One region of the Novosphingobium sp. KN65.2 genome, then DNA from elsewhere that is predicted to be linked to it. Evidence: riboswitches for the same ligand, from Rfam matches in the RefSeq annotation. Region 1 holds a riboswitch; the other holds the start of a gene.
What was found. A riboswitch is a leader RNA that binds a small molecule or an ion and turns the genes downstream of it on or off. The one in region 1 is predicted to bind cobalamin.
Positions count from the first base shown of each region.

Region 1 (5,253 bases):
AGGCATCGCGAAACAGGCCGGAGACACGCAAGGTCACGTCGATACGGGGCCGGTCGAGCATGGCCAGCGGCAGGATCTCTACCCCGGTCACGCGTTCGGACGCATTGTCCCAAACCGGTTTCGCACCGAGCAGGTGGAGCGCCATGGCGAATTCCTCGCCCGCCGTGCGCATCGTCGCAGAGCCCCAGAGATCGACCACCAGCCCGCGCGGATAGTCGCCATGGTCCTGCAAGTGGCGACGGATCAGTTCTTCGGCGAGGACGACGCCTTGCGCATGGGCCGAGCGCGAAGGCACCGCGCGCGGATCGACCGCGAAGAGGTTGCGCCCAGTCGGCAGGACATCGCTGCGCCCCCGCCATGGGGAGCCGGAAGGCCCCGCGGCCACCCGTCGTCCGGCCAAAGCGGCGAGCAGACCGCTGCGCTCCGCCTCGCCCTGATCCCCGCGGCCGAACACATGGAGCCCGTCGCCGAACTGGCTTTCCTTCACGTCGCACACGAAGCGATCGATGCGGGTCATCGCCTCGACCAGCGAGGTCGCCCCATCGAGGCCGAGTTCCGCTTCCAGACCCAGCGCCTGCGCTTCCTCGCGAATGACCGACTGCAGCCTGTCGCGCCGCGCCGGGTCGAGCCCGTCGGCATTGGAGAACTCGTCGAGCAGCGCTTCGAGGCGGGCCAACCCGGCACCTTCCCGTGAAGGCGCGAGCGGCGGCGGCACATGTCCCAGCGTCACCGCGCCGATCCGGCGCTTGGCCTGTGCCGCTTCGCCGGGATCGTTGACGATGAAGGGATAGATGACCGGCAGGGAACCGGTCAGCGCCTCGGGCCAGCAGGCATCGCCGAGCGCGACCGACTTGCCGGGCAACCATTCCAGCGTCCCGTGCGCACCGAGATGGACGAGCGCATCGACCCGGCGCTCACGCAACCACAGGTAGAACGCGACATAGGCATGGCGCGGGCAGCGCGAGACGTCGTGGTAATCGTCGTCGCGCTCTGAGGCCCAGCCGCGCTCGGGTTGCAGGGCGACAAGGGCATGGCCCAGTTCGACCGCGCGGAAATGGAAAGCCCCGTCGGCAACGGCGGAATCCTCTTCGGGTTCGCCCCAGGCTTCCGCCAGATCGGCCTGCAACGCCTCGGGCAAACGCGCAAGAGCCTCGCGATAGGCGTCGAGCGACCAGCTTGTCCCTGCCATGCCGAGACCGGCGACGAGGTCGTGCCCGCATTCGACCGCGTAACCGGCCTGCATCAGATCGGTAAGGATCGCATCGGCGGAAGCCAGCGCGTCCAGCCCGACGGCGTGCGCCATCTGGTAGCCCTTGCCGGGATAAGTCGAAAGAACCATCGCAAGGTGCCGCTCGTCCGCGGATTTGCGTCCCAGCGCGACCCACCCCGCGACGCGATCGGCGATCGCCTCGATCCGCGATGGCTCGGCGCGGTGGGCACTGCGCGAAAATTCGAGGTCGTCGTCGCGCGCCGCGGCCTCCTTGAAGCTGGCGACGCCGACGAAGATGCGGCCGTCTACCTCGGGAAGCACGACATGCATGGCAAGGTCGGCCGGAGACAGACCGCGCGAGGCCTCCTGCCAGGCCTGCCGCCCGCTCGTCGCCAGCGCAATCTGGAATACCGGAACTCCGGCGCCATCGAGAGGCGTGGCGCCTGCATCGTCACGCGCGGAAAAAGCGGTCGCATTGATCACCGCCGCGGGGTGAAGCGCCCTCACCCAGCGATCCACCCAGCCGCGAACTTCGAGGGCCTTCAGCGAAGGCACGTATAGGCCCAGCACATCGAAACCGCGCGCGGTCAAGGCTGCGTGCAGCGCCTCGAAAGGTTCGAGATCGGCGGAGCTGAGATAGGATCGGTAGAACGTAAGCAGCACGCGCGGGCGCATCGCCGTCAGAGCGAAGGCCGCCGGACAGGTGGTGTCCTCTCCCGGAAGCCAGGCTCCGGCAGATGGCAGCGCCTTGATGGTTCGGATATCCTGACCGAGCTGGGCATGCCCCCGCAATCCGCACGCTTGCGCAAGACGCGCAAGCGCCGCCCGCGCCGCGACCGCTCCTCCGACATCGCACAAACGGGTCAGTTCGCGCAGAATGGGGACGGAAACGGTCGAAACGGCATCGAGCCTTTCGTCCTCGCGCCCGTCTGCGGGCAGCACGACAAGGGCGATCCCGCGCGAACGTGCCAGCGCCTCGACCTGCTGGAGACCGTAAGTCCAGTAAGGCAGCCCGCCGATGATCCGGACCAGGATCGCCTTCGCACCTGCGAGCGTGCGCTCGACATAAGTGTCGACCGAAAGCGGATGCGTCAGTGCCGCAAGATTGGCGAGCCGCAGCGACGGCGGATTGTCCCCCGCATCGCGCGCACTGCGCCACCCGGCAGCGAATGCGCCAAGGTCGCTGTCCGAGAAGGACAGCACCACGAGATCGGCCGGAGCCTGCCCCAGATCCTGCGGAACGGAGGCTTCCTCGATCCCGTGGGTCTCGCGGAAGATGACGTGCATCGCGGCCTCAGCCCTGCAGCGCGGCCCTTATCGCAACGGGATCGAGGTGATCGTGCTCGGCAATGGCGACCAGCGAGGTGACACGGGCTTCGTCGGGGCGCCAGGGGCGGTCGTAGTGGCTGCGCACCCGCGCGCCGACCGCCTGCACCAGCATGCGCATCGGCTTGCCGGCAACCGCGACATAGCCCTTAACGCGCAGCACCCGGTGATCGCTCGCCAGGGTCTCTATGCGTGCGGTGAGAGCGGCAGGATCGGCAATCTCGCCCAGTTCGATGACGGCGCTGTCGAAGTCCTCGTGTTCGTGATCGTCCTCGCCATCGTGGTGCGAAGGACGCGCGGCAATGTCGTCCTCTGCAGCAGCGCCAAGTCCGAGGATAACGCGCGGATCGACGACGCCTTCGCTCAGTTCGATGACCGGAACCGGTCGCGGTGCCTCGGCAGCGATGACTTCGCGCGCCCGCGCCAGGCCCTGGGCGCCGGCAAGGTCGGCCTTGGTCAGCAGCACCATGTCGGCACAGGCGAGCTGGTCCTCGAAGACTTCGGACAGCGGGGTCTCGTGATCGATTTCCGGATCGGCCGCACGCTGCGCCTCGAGCGCGGCGAGATCGGGTGCGAACCGCCCGTCGGCCACGGCCTCGGCATCGGCAAGCGCCAGCACGCCGTCGACGGTGATACGGCTGCGGATCGCGGGCCAGTCGAAGGCCTTGAGCAGCGGCTTGGGCAGCGCGAGCCCCGACGTCTCGATCAGGATGTGATCGGGCCGCGGCTCAAGCGCCAGGAGCTTCTCGACAGTAGGGATGAAGTCGTCTGCGACGGTGCAGCAGATGCAACCATTGGCCAGTTCGACAACGTTCTCTGCCGGGCAATCGGGGATGGCGCAGGACTTCAGGATATCTCCGTCGACGCCCAGCGTGCCGAATTCGTTGACGACGACGGCCAGGCGGCGACCACCGGCATTGCGGATGAGATGGCTGATGAGCGTGGTCTTACCCGCGCCCAGAAAGCCGGTGATGATCGTTACGGGGACCTTGGACAGGTCAGGCATCGGCAATTCCCCAAGCGCCATGGCGACAACGGCAGGGCTTGCCGGAACGAGTCCGACCGACGCGCGACGACGGGCGGGCGCGAAAAGGCACCCGTTACCACGCGACCGTGCAGCCCCAGCCGCACAGCTTCGTCGCTCAGACGGAAGAATTACCGTGCCGTGACCATCCCCTGGATCAAGGCAAGAGCGACCGGTGCGCCGGCAGGTCTCCTGGCTTGCGGGTCACTGCTTGATGCACGCCTTCCCGGATCGCCTTGCGGCGTCATCCAGTGGCCGCCCCTTTCGCGTAACGAAGGGAGCCGTGTGCATCGCGCTATCCGCTCACAGTTGCAGGGACAGCCGCGGATTTGGGAAGGAAGCCCCTCCCGCACCGCATTCCCGATTAAGCCCCCTTCGGGGCACCGGCGCGATCTTTCGGTGCACAGAATCGATCCGTGCGCCGGAGCGAGGCCCTAGAACAGATTGGTCGGCAAGCCAATCGCTTCCGGGCCTGTTATCATGCCGAGACGCGCACTTCGATGTCGTCGAAGCGCTTCCAGCGGTAGATCGCAAAGCTGGCCAGCCAGCACAGCACGAAAAGGCCGATGATGGCGAACCCAAGGCTGTTGAAATTCTCGCCCAGCTCGCCCGCAATGCCGAACAGGCTGCCGGTCAGCCCCAGCTTCTCCCCGATCAGGGCGACAGTCTCGATCCCGCCGATGACGATGGCCACGAGCGCAGAAATCAGAGTGATGGTGATGTTGTAATAGAGCTTGCGGATCGGCTTGACGAAAGCCCACTCGTAGGCGCCGAGCATGACCACGCCGTCCGCGGTATCGATCAGCGCCATGCCCACTGCGAAGAGCACGGGCAGGACGAGGATCGTACCGATGGAAAGCCCGTCCGCCGCCTGCCCGGCCGAAAGGCCGAGGATGGCGACTTCGGTCGCGGTGTCGAAACCCAGTCCGAACAGGAAGCCCAGCGGGGCCATGTGCCAGCTGCGGGTAATCAGCCGGAACATCGGCCGGAAGATCCTTGCCATCAGTCCGCGATTGCCCAGCAGCATGTCGAGGTCTTCCTCGACATAGGCGCCCCCGGCGCGAACATGGGCGAAGGTCTTCCAGACGTTGCGCAGAATGATCAGGTTCATCGCAGCTATCGAAAACAGGAAGACCGCCGAGATCGAGGTGGCCACGAGACCGCCGACCTGCTTGAAGCTTTCGAACTGCGCCAGCGCGCTCGTCGTCAGGGCGATGGCTATGGCCGCGATGGTGACGATGCCGGAATGGCCGACGGCGAACCAGAAACCGACGGCGACCGGGCGCTGGCCGTCCTGCATCAGCTTGCGGGTCACGTTGTCGATGGCTGCGATATGGTCGGCATCCACGGCGTGGCGCAGGCCCAGCCCCCATGCGAGCAAGGCCGTCCCGAGCATGAGCGGCTGATCGTGGAAGAGCGATAAAGCCCATATCCAGGCGGCGATATTGGCGGCCACGAGCGGGCCGAAGAGCCAACCTATCCGGCGGCGCAGGTTGGGTCGGGCATTTTGCGGCGGTTGAGCCATGATGCGTTTTCGTCCTCCGGCGTCTTGCGACAAGGTCGGGACGAACCGCTCAGGCGAACGGCCGGAAGGCGCAGGCAACCGGACGCCAGGGCCGATCGACACGCCAGTCCGCTGCGGCCCCGGCCACAGGTTCGTCGCTCAGACGGAGTTCACCGTGCCGCGGCCATC
Region 1 is NZ_CCBH010000174.1:80,400-85,652, reverse strand. It holds gene cobN (cobaltochelatase subunit CobN) at 1-2,497, opposite strand, end outside; gene cobW (cobalamin biosynthesis protein CobW) at 2,505-3,542, opposite strand; cobalamin riboswitch at 3,725-3,963, opposite strand; gene SPHV1_RS17425 (HoxN/HupN/NixA family nickel/cobalt transporter) at 4,039-5,085, opposite strand.

Region 2 (5,253 bases), on a different contig from region 1:
GGATGGCCGAGGCGGCGATGCAGGCACGCGGGCCATCCGAGCACGGATTCGATGGCCATGGCGCAGAATGCGACAGGTTCAGCCATGCGGCAGGACCCGGTCAAGGCGACGCAAGTCCCGCAAGGATGCCGGAACGCCGATCCGCAACCAGTCGGGATGCCGTTCGAATGGACGCACCAGTATGCGGTTTTGAGCCAGATGGCGAAAAAGGGTTTCTGCGCTGCGAGTCTCGACGAGCCGGAACAGCGGGCAGGCTCCTCCCGGCTTCAGGCCATGTCCGGTCAGGACGGTGTCGAGCGCCCGGGCCCTGTCGAAGAGCGCGAGGCGCGTACCCGCGATCCAGGCTGCATCGCCATACGCTGCCGCACCTATGGCCAGTCCGGCAGCATGGACCGGCCAGTCCCCGATAGCCTCGCGCAGGGCGGCGATCAGGTCGCTCGGCCCCAGCACGAACCCAAGCCGCAGCCCGGCAAGGCCGAAAAACTTCCCGAAGGAACGCAGGACGATCAGTTGTCGGCCATCCTGAACTTGCGGGGCAACGCTCTCGGCGGGGTCGCAGTCGGCATAGGCCTCGTCGACAACGAGCCAACTCCCTTCGGCGGTCAGCCGATCCGACCAGACGAGGATGTCTTGCCCTTGCCGCAGGCGGCCATCGGGATTGTTCGGGTTGGCAAAGATCAGGGCGGTGGGCTGTTCCGGGACTTCCGCGAAGTTCGCAGGAGGACCGGCAAAAGCCTCCTCGTGGCTGCCATAAGCCGGTTGCAGTGAGCATCCCGGCAAATCGAGCAGGCGGGCGACAAGGCGGATCGCCAGTTCGCTCCCGCCGATTGCGCAGCAATGGACGGGATCGACGCCGAAGTGCGCTGCAGCCCTTGCCTCAAGCTCGCTCAGGGCATCGGGCTCGGGCAGTCGGCTCCAGTCTGTCGCCGGAAGGGATGCTGCAGGCCATGGCTCGGGATTGATGCCGGTGGACAGGTCAAGCCAGTCCTGCGGTCGGCCGCCGTAACGCCGGCAGGCCTCGTGGAGCCGCCCTCCGTGACGTACGGTTTGCAAGGCGCTCATGTGAGGACCAGTGCTGCAAGGAGGGCGGTCTCGCACAGCTCTATCCCCGCACCATGACCGTCGCCCGATATTCCGCCCAGCCTGCGGCGAAGCCACAGGGACCAGAGCGGGATTGCAGGGACCAGTAAGGCAAAGGCAGGCTCCCGCACGACGACAGGCAGCGCGGCGATGCCCCAGAGCACGAAATCCCGAAAGCGCACCCCGGCGCCCAGACGGCTGCCCAATCCTTCATGAAGCGGCGGCAACATCCTTGCCCAGAACAGGGGGCCGATGCGCGCAAGGCCCGGCAAGATGCAGAGCAGCGGCAAATCGGCGAGGCTAACATGCTGCAGCAGGACGAACTTGGCGAGCAACTGCAGCACGACGACGACGACGCCGAAGCTGCCGACATGCGGATCGGCCAGAACCTCGGAAAGCCGTGCTGGATTGCCATGCGCAGCACCGGTCGCATCGGCCACGTCGGCCAGTCCGTCGAGGTGCAGCGCGCCGGTCACCGCCACCCATGCCCCCAACGCTAGCAGCGCCGCCAGCCATGCGCCTTGGAACGATCCCAGCCACCAGGCGCCCGAAACGATGGCGCCCACAACCAGTCCCACCATCGGGAAATAACGCAGGAGCGCGGCGAAGTCCGCATCGTCTGCTTTCACGTTCGGCAGGGGCACGCGCGTGGTAAACTGCATGGCGAGAATGAAGCGGCGGATCATGGCGCGTCCGTCTCTAGCGCTATGATCTGCCCCGCACTCTTGCCTCCTGGCCATACCCGCAGGCTGATGAGCGCGCCGTAAGGCAGGTCGAACGCCCAGACACCGCGATGATCGAGCCCGGTGAGATATGATACTGCAGCGCGGATCGAGCCGCCATGCGCAACGACGAGGCAATCCTCACGAATATGCGCCAGTGCCTCGCCCACGCGCCGGACAAGGACCGACCACATCTCGCCTCCCGGCGGAGGGAAGGCATCCGGGTCGTCCCAGAACCGGGCAAGCGCGTCATTGGGCAACTGCTGCGGCGCCATGCCATCCCACGCACCGAAATCGAGTTCACGCCAGCGCGGATCGATATGTACTGCGAGGCCGCACTGCCCGGCTATCTCCCTTGCGGGAAGCAGCGCTCGGGCAAGATCGGAACACCTGATCTGCTTGAAGGCAAGTGCACCTGCGCGTTCCATGCAGGCGGCTACGCCGGAGGCCAGTGGCGGCTCGTCGAGATGGCCGAGCATCAGGCCGGGCCGCTGCGGAGCGCTGTGCCGCATGAGGTGCAGCACGAAATCCGTCATGCAACGCCCGCCACCTTGGCCTCGGCGAATGTCGCCATGCCGTTGTGCGCCGCAATGGCCGAGCGCACGAGCTGCGTCGCCACCGCTGCGCCGGTCCCTTCGCCCAGCCGCATTCCGAGTTGCAGCAGGGGGGCAAGGCCAAGCCAGTCGAGCAACCGCGCATGGGCCGCTTCCATGGAACAGTGGGCGGCAAGGCAGTGCGCGGCGAACCGCGGCTGATCGACCACCAGCGGCGCTATGGAAGCGCAGACGATGTAGCCGTCGAGCAGTACCGGAATGCGCTTTATCCGTGCGGCAAGGATGGCCCCTGCCATCGCGGCAATCTCGCGCCCGCCAAGCCGACGAAGGGTTTCGAAAGCGTCAGTGCAGAGGGTACCATGAAAGGCCAATGCCTGCGCGACGACGGACTGCTTGTGGGCGATCCCGTCCATGTCGAGACCCGTCCCGGCACCGACCCACTCGGCAGCGGTGCCGTTGCAGACCTGCGCACATAGCGCGGCGGCGGGCGTTGTATTGCCGATCCCCATTTCGCCGACGAAAAGTAGGTCCAGCCCCTCTTCGACGACCGATGCGCCCGCGTTGAGTGCCGCGAGGCAATCCTCCTCGCTCATGGCAGGCTCTTCGACGAAGTCCGCCGTAGGACGTTCCAGCTCGATCGGCACGATGACCAGTTCCGCGCCGCAGGCATCGGCCAGGGCATTGATGGCGGCACCGCCAGCCGCGAAGTTGGCAACCATCTGCGCCGTCACTTCGGGCGGATAGGCGCTGACCCCGCGCGCGGCGACACCGTGGTTCCCGGCGAAGACCGCAGCCCGGATGCGCTCCAGTACCGGCCGCTCCCTGCCCTGCCACGAGGCCATGAAGATCGCGATGTCCTCCAGTCGACCGAGCGAGCCCAGCGGCTTGGTCAGGTCCTCCTGGCGCAGCTGTGCAGCGGCCTGCGCAACCTTGTTGGCTTCGGGCAGATCGGCGAGCGCCGCAGAAAAGGCTTCGCGGCTTTCGAAGCCGATCATGTGCACAGGTAGCCTTCGGGCGGGGTGCGCGTGATGAAGTGCCCCTTCACGCCTTGCGGCCAGCTGCGATAGGGCACAACGCCCTCCTCGCTCTCGGCATGCTGCGCAGCATAGCTGAGGATCGCGTGTGCAGCCTCATGATCGGCAGCGAAGTCGCCCAGGACATAGCCCACCTTGCCGGGCGCCCTGATATGCACGGTGCAAAAGCGCTTGCAGGCGAACAGACACGGCATTTCCTGAACGGAAACGGCGGCCAAGGCGGGATCCTGAGCCTGCACCTCGCGCATGGCGGAAGCCAGCCGCGCGCCGCCACGCTGGCCGTGCTCGTCCTCACGCTCTGTTTCGGAATGGCGGCAGGTCGAGCAGACCACGACCGAGGCTTCGGCTTCGACGGCACGCAGCATCAGCATACCGTTCCCGAACGCGGACGACAGAAAGACATCAAGAGCATGGCAACGCTCCCTCCTTGCAAACGGCTCCAGTCCCACCGGAAGCTCAACCGGCGAGACGATGACTGTCGTTGCGCGAGGGGTGACCCCGCCATCGCGGGGCCCTCGAACACCCGGTGCGCCCTGCCCGGATGAAGAACGACTGCGTCAGGCAGGTCTCCTGGCTCACGGGTCAACGCCGCTCCGGCCGCCTTCTCAGGACCGCCTTTCGATCCCAATGGCGAAATGGCCGGATGGCTCGCCGCTTACAGTTGCAGGGGCAGCCCGGGACTTGCACCCGAGTTCCCTTTTGATCCCCTTGCGGGGAACCTGTCGCAGTCCGGCAAGTATCGCGCAGCCATGCCGTTCGCAAGCGCAATATGCTTGCAGGGCGCCTTGCCCTGACTTATCCGCGAAGGCGTAACGGGTGCCCGCAAGGGCTTAATCGGGAAGTCCGGGCGCCGAATGTTTCTCCGCGCTGACGGCACTGCTCCCGCAACTGTGACCGGTGAGCGCATCGCCACTACGCCATTGAACGGGGCCTTCCCGGTTCGAGAAGGCGGCGACAGGCGCGTCGATCCGGAAAGTCAGGAAACCGGCCCGCTACCGTCGTTCCTCTGCGCGGGCGGGATGAACCGTGCGGACGAGGGCCTCGCTTGCTGCGGGCAATCCCTTGGCGACGACAATCGTGCGTGCGTCGAGGAGGATACGTGAGTGACTGCCAATACCGCCAGACACCTGCGCCGGCCTCCTTCGCCCCGCCACCTGCCACACCCACGAGAGGCCGACCAATCATGACTGACACCGAGAACCTGACCGAAGAAGATCGTCGCCACAAGGAACGCACCCGCAAGCTCAAGACCGTAGTCGATGCCCGCATTGCCGCAGCCAAGATCGACAAGGGGCTGGTGCTGGTGCTCACCGGAAACGGCAAGGGCAAGTCGTCCAGCGCCTTCGGCATGGTTGCCCGCACGCTGGGCTACGGCCGTACGGCTGCGGTGTTCCAGTTCATCAAGAGCAAGGTCGACGTGGGCGAACGCGCCTTCCTTTCCAGGCAGCCGGGTGTCACCTGGGAGAATTGCGGCGAAGGCTTCACCTGGGAGACGCAGAACCTCCAGCGTGATATCGCCGCAGCCCAGGCCGGTTGGGAAAAGGCCAGGGTCGCGCTTGCCGATCCCGCGATCTCGCTCGTTGTGCTCGACGAGCTGACATACCTCATCAATTACGGCTACCTCACGCTCGAGGAAGTTCTCCCGGCGATCCGGAACCGGCCGGAGATGCAGCATGTGGTCATCACCGGACGCGCGGCCCATGCCGAGTTCATCGAACTGGCCGACACGGTCAGCAAGATCGGCGACGAGAAGCATGCCTTTCGCAACGGCATCAAGGCACAACCGGGCATCGACCTCTGACGCGCGCTTGCCTGCCCGGAACGTCAGGATCCTTGCACCTCGGCCCTATACCTATGGGACGG
Region 2 is NZ_CCBH010000193.1:22,780-28,032, forward strand. It holds gene cbiB (adenosylcobinamide-phosphate synthase CbiB) at 1-86, opposite strand, end outside; gene SPHV1_RS20465 (threonine-phosphate decarboxylase) at 79-1,062, opposite strand; gene cobS (adenosylcobinamide-GDP ribazoletransferase) at 1,059-1,763, opposite strand; gene SPHV1_RS20475 (histidine phosphatase family protein) at 1,763-2,338, opposite strand; gene cobT (nicotinate-nucleotide--dimethylbenzimidazole phosphoribosyltransferase) at 2,335-3,351, opposite strand; gene SPHV1_RS20485 (DUF1636 domain-containing protein) at 3,348-3,755, opposite strand; cobalamin riboswitch at 3,933-4,128, opposite strand; cobalamin riboswitch at 4,188-4,398, shown strand; gene cobO (cob(I)yrinic acid a,c-diamide adenosyltransferase) at 4,574-5,191, shown strand.
Region 2: it holds a riboswitch for cobalamin, as region 1 does, so the genes downstream of both, SPHV1_RS20485 (DUF1636 domain-containing protein) here and cobW (cobalamin biosynthesis protein CobW) in region 1, are expected to answer to the same signal.